Regions from separate parts of the Paenibacillus sp. 01T47 genome, predicted to be linked through region 3. Evidence: riboswitches for the same ligand, from Rfam matches in the RefSeq annotation. Region 3 holds a riboswitch; each other region holds the start of a gene.
What was found. Region 3 has a riboswitch for cyclic di-GMP ahead of AC1DOV_RS32850 (transglutaminase-like domain-containing protein). Riboswitches for the same ligand answer to the same signal wherever they lie in the genome.
Positions count from the first base shown of each region.

Region 1: another riboswitch for cyclic di-GMP. It lies ahead of AC1DOV_RS08820 (anti-repressor SinI family protein); the one in region 3 lies ahead of AC1DOV_RS32850 (transglutaminase-like domain-containing protein).
Region 2: another riboswitch for cyclic di-GMP. It lies ahead of AC1DOV_RS29315 (EAL domain-containing protein); the one in region 3 lies ahead of AC1DOV_RS32850 (transglutaminase-like domain-containing protein).

Region 1 is NZ_JBFTPA010000003.1:320,553-322,823, forward strand. Features, by position in the region: gene galE (UDP-glucose 4-epimerase GalE) at 1-478, shown strand, start outside; cyclic di-GMP riboswitch class II at 676-757, shown strand; gene AC1DOV_RS08820 (anti-repressor SinI family protein) at 776-937, shown strand; gene AC1DOV_RS08825 (helix-turn-helix domain-containing protein) at 952-1,284, opposite strand; gene AC1DOV_RS08830 (asparagine synthase-related protein) at 1,615-2,271, shown strand, end outside.
Region 2 is NZ_JBFTPA010000021.1:124,632-126,902, forward strand. Features, by position in the region: gene AC1DOV_RS29315 (EAL domain-containing protein) at 1-1,320, opposite strand, end outside; cyclic di-GMP riboswitch class I at 1,405-1,490, opposite strand; gene AC1DOV_RS29320 (metallophosphoesterase) at 1,607-2,271, opposite strand, start outside.
Region 3 is NZ_JBFTPA010000034.1:35,380-37,650, reverse strand. Features, by position in the region: gene AC1DOV_RS32850 (transglutaminase-like domain-containing protein) at 80-889, opposite strand; cyclic di-GMP riboswitch class I at 902-980, opposite strand; cyclic di-GMP riboswitch class I at 1,030-1,108, opposite strand; gene lysS (lysine--tRNA ligase) at 1,275-2,271, opposite strand, start outside.

The sequences.
Region 1 (2,271 bases), on a different contig from region 3:
AAATCCAAATGGAGTGCCAAACAACTTAATGCCTTACATATCGCAGGTAGCTGTTGGCAAGCTTAAGCAGTTGCATGTATTTGGAAATGATTATCCAACTGTGGATGGCACTGGAGTGAGAGACTACATTCATGTAGTAGATCTAGCAAAGGGGCATGTAAAGGCACTGGAAAACATGAGTAGAACATCAAATGTGAATATATATAATCTTGGCACTGGAAATGGTTACAGTGTGTTAGAGATGATTGCAGCCTTCGAGAAGGTAACTGGGCAAAGCATTCCATACGAGGTCGTTAGCCGCAGACCTGGCGATATTGCTGTTTGTTATGCAGATACGCTGAAGGCAAATGAAGAATTGAATTGGTTTGCAACAAAAGGAATAGAAGAAATGTGCAGCGATACGTGGAGATGGCAATTTTCAAATCCGAATGGATATGAAGAAGATACACTGTTGAAATCTGAACTTGCAGCAAAATAATATACTGAATAGCTCTGTTAATGAAGCAACATTTTGAGCTCCTAATTTGATCTAGCGGGCTCTATTTCCTTCCCCTGCTCCCTTTAACAATCATTAAATAAATTCGACAAAAAATGTAATTATCTTTCATTTTTGTGAGACAGGAAGCGACAGCATACGCAATTAGAGTGATTTATAATACATCTATAAACGAATGACAAGCATAGGGAGACGTTGAAATGCGTTTAGTATCTGGGCACCTTAAACGCATGGAGTCAGTGGTGCAACCGTCCCAAATTGAATGGGGGACATGGGAAAATGGTACTTACAAAATCAGAGGATAATCAGGATTTAGATATGGAATGGGTAGCATTAATCATGAATGCACGTTCTTTGGGGTTTAGCAAGGAAGATGTTAGAAAGGTATTACTATGTCTTGAAGAAAGCAAGAAAGATGATATACAAGAAACAGCCGTATAAAAGAGAATAAAGCGCTACTCGCGCTTTATTTTCCATTTATTGAATTCTAAAAATTCTTTAAATTGATCTTTGCTTACGCCAGAAGCCATTGCTTCTCGAACTAGATCGGCCCACTCGGTGTCTAGATTGCTAGTTTTACGATCATTGTTTTCATCGCTATTTAAAAATTCTTCAACCGTTACGTTTAATACTGCGCCTACCTTTTCGAGAAATTGAATCGAAGGATTTTGCTGGAGCCCTCGTTCAATAGAGCTTAAGTAAGATTTTGCGACGCCTGCCCGTTGCGACAACTCCGTTAGGGATAGGCCTTTTCTCTTGCGCAGCATCTGAATACGTTCTCCGATCATAGCAAACTCCCCCGTTATCTCTTCGTTGTAGACTAACACTATTATAACGAATAATTCTTAATTGCGAAAGCTTGTAAGTTTTAACGAATAAAAAATAAAATGACGTCTAAATTAGAAAAAAATAAGGTTAAACCCATTTCGAAATGTTGTTCTTATAAAAGAACGATGTTTCGTTTTATTTTGTGATATTTTGGTGAAAAAACGATTGACAACGTCTGTTTTCAAGTGTATTATTCAAATATGTTCTTTATTAAGAACTAAAAGACATTCAATGATGCTCGCATCTCGTTCGATTGAAGAACACGCTGGCTATCTAAATCGGAGGCACGAATGAGCGCAATAGCAGTCGTTTATGAAGTTGATCAGACAGCCCATGTGTTAGATCAGGGGAATAGACTGATGCAGCAATTATCGCGGTTTCCTTGCAATACAGCTCAAGCATGGAATAAGAACAATGTATTTGTTGGATGCCATAATCAATGGATTACACCAGAGTCTGTCGGGGAATGCAATCCCTATTATGATTCGGAAAGACGCTTAGTCATAAGTGCCGATGCAATTATTGATAACCGCATTGAGCTGTTTGAAGCATTAAATGTAGAGCTTGGCCGTAGAGTGCAAATCACTGATGCCGAACTGATTTTACTCTCCTATGCAAAATGGGGGGTTGAGTCACCCAAGCATCTGATCGGTGATTTTGCTTTTATGATATGGGATGAAAGAGAACAAAGAGTGTTTGCTGCTAGAGACTTCTCAGGTTGTCGAACATTGTATTATCACTGGAACGGAAACCGGTTAGCGATGTGTACGACGATGAAGCCATTGCTGGAGCTGCCAGATGTTCATAAACGTCTGAATGAGCAATGGATGGCACAGTTTTTAGCTATCAGCACAGTAATTGATGTTGTTGACGTTACACAAAATGTGTATAAGGATATTTTGCAATTGCCGCCATCTCATTGCATGACATTGGTTAATGGTCAAATA
Region 2 (2,271 bases), on a different contig from region 3:
AATCGGATGCCCAAGCGTATCATTTACATATTTGAAACGATCCACGTCAATCAGCATGATCGCCAGCCTCTGCTTAAAATACTCGCTTACCCTTAGCTGCTTATCTAGCTGGTCTTCAAACATTCTGCGATTTGGCATCTCCGTTAAATAATCGTGGTAAGCCAAATATTGATTTAATTCCTCAGCCTTGCTTCGATCCGTAATATCAAGGACTACGCCAACGATCGCTTGCTCACCCATATTTGACACTTGATTATAGTGCACTTCGCAATGAATATTCGTCCCATCTTGTTTAATGGCTCTGTGGCAGAAATTAGATAAAGACTGCCCCTCCTGTAACTTCGTTAGCTGATTAACGACGGCTTCACGGTCTGAGGGATGAATCGTCTGTATAATATCCATACCGATCAAGGAGTCATAACCGAACATTTTATTGAGCTGATCATTTGAATAAACGAAGTTGTTTTTCTGCGCGACAAAAATACCGACAATGGATTGCTCGACAATACTGCGGTATTTTAATTCGGTCTCAGTCAACGACTGCTCAATCATTTTTTGCTGCGTAATATCCTTGGCAATGCCGTAGACACCGATAAGCTTTTTATTAATAATGATTGGAATATTGGTCACATTAAATTCGACCGTTTGCCCTGTTCTCGTAATGCCTGTCGTATCATAGTTTTGAGGATTCAGCGTCTTGACCGTTTGCTCAAAATATTGAATCGTTTTATCCAGCGCTGCGGCATCTACAAATTTATGAAAACTATCATTAATAATTTCCTCTTTCGTATATCCAAAAAGTTGCTCAAGCACTGAATTGCATGACAAAAAACGCCCTTGTGCGTCTAAAGAAAAGACAGCATCAGGATTGTTTTCAAATATCGATTTATAAAGCTGCTCTTCTAGTGTGAGGCGATGCTGTATTTTTTTATTTTCCGTAACATCCTGAATCATGCCTATCGTCAACAATATCTCGTTTTCGGCATTCCGTATGAACGTAATGTTTTCCACCACATGTCTAACTTCACCGCCCTGACGAACGATTCTGTACTCGGAAACGCTTTCCTTTTTTGATTCAATTGCAAGGTGGAACTGCTCATTAACGCGCTCACGATCTTCGGGATGCACGAACTCAAAAAATTGTTCAATCGTCATCGAGAAATCAGATTTCATACCATATATTTCGAACATTTGATTCGACCAGGATGCTTCTCTGCGAATATGGTCAAACTCCCAGTATCCTAAATTAGCTAACTTTTGAACAATATTAAAACTACCAACATTAACATTGCCATTAAAACGTTTAATCATTTGTTTCATTGCTAAATATCCCCTCTTATTCATAACGTAGGCGGTAACCTGAAGTTTTTAAGGAGAGGATATAGGTATGTTATCACTCATCCTTTTGGCAACCCAGCCACCTTTGGAAATTTCCTTTAGGCCTGTTGGCTTTGCGTCATTGTCTTTCGACAACTTTGCTTTTTACTAGGACTTTTTACATATACCAGTATTCCATATTATTCCGATATATACCATAACCAATTTCATAATAGGTCGAATGATGTAGAAAAACCTCCCATTTTGGGAGGTTTGGTATATTGATGATTTACAATCTAGGATCGATTTCCTTCTCTTTGGCAACCTCAAACAAAAGATTCGCAACAGCCGCTTGATATCCATCGTTTTCCGGGGCAATTTCAGCAAAAGGAATCGCAAGCATATGCTGTCCTAGCCGGTACTCGTTAAATGATGTACGAAGCTTTTGCGTAATATTTTTTTGCTTGATGAGCTTATTGTACTTGTGCGGAAATCTATAATCATAACCGTAAATAATAGACATGTATTCCTTATTGCGCACTTTCATATAGGGAACCGTGTACGGCTGAGGCATCTCCGGCTTAATCACGACACCTTCCATATGATTGTCTACCGTAAGCGTGTAGAAATATTTTTCTGCAAGCTCATAGCTCTCCTCATCAGACAGAACAAGCGTGATGAATGGATCGTCAGAGAGGAAACGATACATCTCCGAGGTTTTCCACGCTGGCAGCTGCTCGCTTCCGTCTACGTATACGATCTTAAGCAGCGAAAATGGCTTGTATTCAAGCTCCCCAGCCTCGGCATACAGCTCCAGCTGCCTCTTATACGTTTCATATGCTTTGATATGCTCATCAATTGGCCTGTTTTTCTCAAGAATAGAATGAACATGTTTAAAGTTTTGGTAGACGGCTAGGCCATATTTCTCATTAATAGCCCCTTTGCTAAGGTGAA
Region 3 (2,271 bases):
TGCTTCGCTTCCTCCTCACCTATATTGAAGAAAGACATAAAAAAACGAGCTCTGCGATTTCCGCAAGCTCGTATAACTTCTAATATGTTTTTGTAACTGTATATTGAGCTGCATCCTTGATAAGCTCATACTTTTTCTTGCCCTTCTTTAGACCCGCATCAACTGTCGTATCAATCGTAACCCATTTCCCATCCAAGTACACTTCGTTCCAAGCATGATAAACATCCACATAAGTAGATTGTCCCATCAAGAGCTTCGTAGGGATATCCACGCTCCGCAGCATTGCCGCAAACAATGAAGCGTATCCGTAGCAGATATCCTTTCTCGATTTAAATGTGCGATCAATATTGGGGAGGTAATCAACTGACAGATTAGCAGCTAATTGATTATCATAACTTACATTCGTAATAATATACTCGTAGATTGCCTTTACTTTCTCCATATCCGTTTTTTTATTGCTCGCTAATTCTTTTGCCTTGACGATGGCGCTGCTCGCATTCGACCAGTCAATGTTCTGGATGGAATTCAAGTACAAAACCTTGTTGTCTTTCAAATCAAGCGTCACCGTTTCTTTCTTCGCCAGTTTGTATTTGTTGCCTGTTGTATTCTCTAGAACAGATATCGTATATTCGCCATTGCCAAGCTGCAATGGAAACTTCTCAGCTGTTTTTCCGCCGGTTAGATTATATGTATAGTTTGATGCGCCTTTTGCGATCATAAGCTTCGTTTTCACTTTAGTGTTCACTGCATATTGTACGGAGACAACACCTTTATCTAAATTCCCCGTATTGAGCCAATCAGAAGAGTCCGCTTCATTTGCCTGAACGACCGTTACATGGATGGATGCAAAAAGAACAAAAGCTGCGATGACTAACATAAATTTACGCATGAATATACTCCCTTCGGTAGCTGGCTGCCATCTTACGGAAGGCCCTTTAGCTTTGCGTCCCTACCTTTCGATAGGTTTGCCATTATCGTGTGAAGCGCTATGTGATGAATTTCCCTATAAAAACAAAAAAAGCCTGTTCATTCGGTAGCTGGCTGCCATCTTACGGAAGGCCCTTTAGCTTTGCGTCCCTACCTTTCGATAGGTTTGCCGTTATCGTGTAGCGCTTTATTAGTTCTATTCTACCATATGAATCTAGCAAATCAATAGATTGTACTACAATATCAATCATAATTTGAATGTTTTTAAGGATTGTTGTTGCAAATTCTCGATATTAGAAAAAAAGAACCGTTGGCTGCTAAAAGCCAAACGGTTCCTTGTTTCTTTCTTATTCAGCAGAACGCTGATCTCTCATATGAGGGAACAACAGTACATCACGAATAGATGGAGCATCTGTTAGAAGCATGATCAATCGGTCGATACCGATTCCTAGTCCGCCTGTTGGCGGCATGCCGTATTCCAGAGCGCGGATAAAGTCTTCATCCATCTCATGCGCCTCGTCATTTCCATGCTCACGCTCAACAAGCTGCGACTCGAAACGCTCACGCTGATCAATCGGATCGTTAAGCTCCGTAAATGCATTAGCATGCTCACGTGCTACGATGAATAGCTCAAAACGATCGGTGAAGCGTGGATCTGCTTCGCTCTTCTTAGCAAGCGGCGAAATAGCAACCGGATGTCCTGTAACAAAGGTTGGCTGAATAAGCGTGTGCTCACCGAACTGTTCAAAGAAAGCGTTGAGAATATGACCAAACGTCATATGCGGATCAACGGCAACTTTGTGTTCTTTCGCCAAACGATGGGCTTCCTCGTCGCTCATTTCCACGCCGAAATCTACGCCAGTCGTTTCTTTGACAAGCTCAACCATGCTGACACGGCGCCACTGAGGTGTCAAATCAATTTCTTGGCCTTGATAAGTGATTTTCGTTGTTCCAAGAACCTCTTGCGCAATATGTGCGATGACATTCTCTGTCAATGCCATAATATCCTTGTAATCCGCATAAGCCTCGTAAAGCTCAATCATTGTAAACTCTGGATTGTGGCGAGTCGAAATCCCCTCATTCCGGTATACACGGCCGATCTCATATACTTTCTCCAATCCGCCTACAATCAGTCGCTTCAAATGAAGCTCGATTGCAATACGCATGTAGAGCTGCATGTCCAGCGCATTATGATGCGTTTCGAAAGGGCGTGCTGCAGCACCGCCTGCAATGGAATGCAGCGTTGGTGTTTCTACTTCTAAATACCCGCGGGAATCTAGGTAGCGACGCATGGATTGAATGATTTTGGAACGAGTAATAAAGGTTTGTTGGACGTCGGGATTC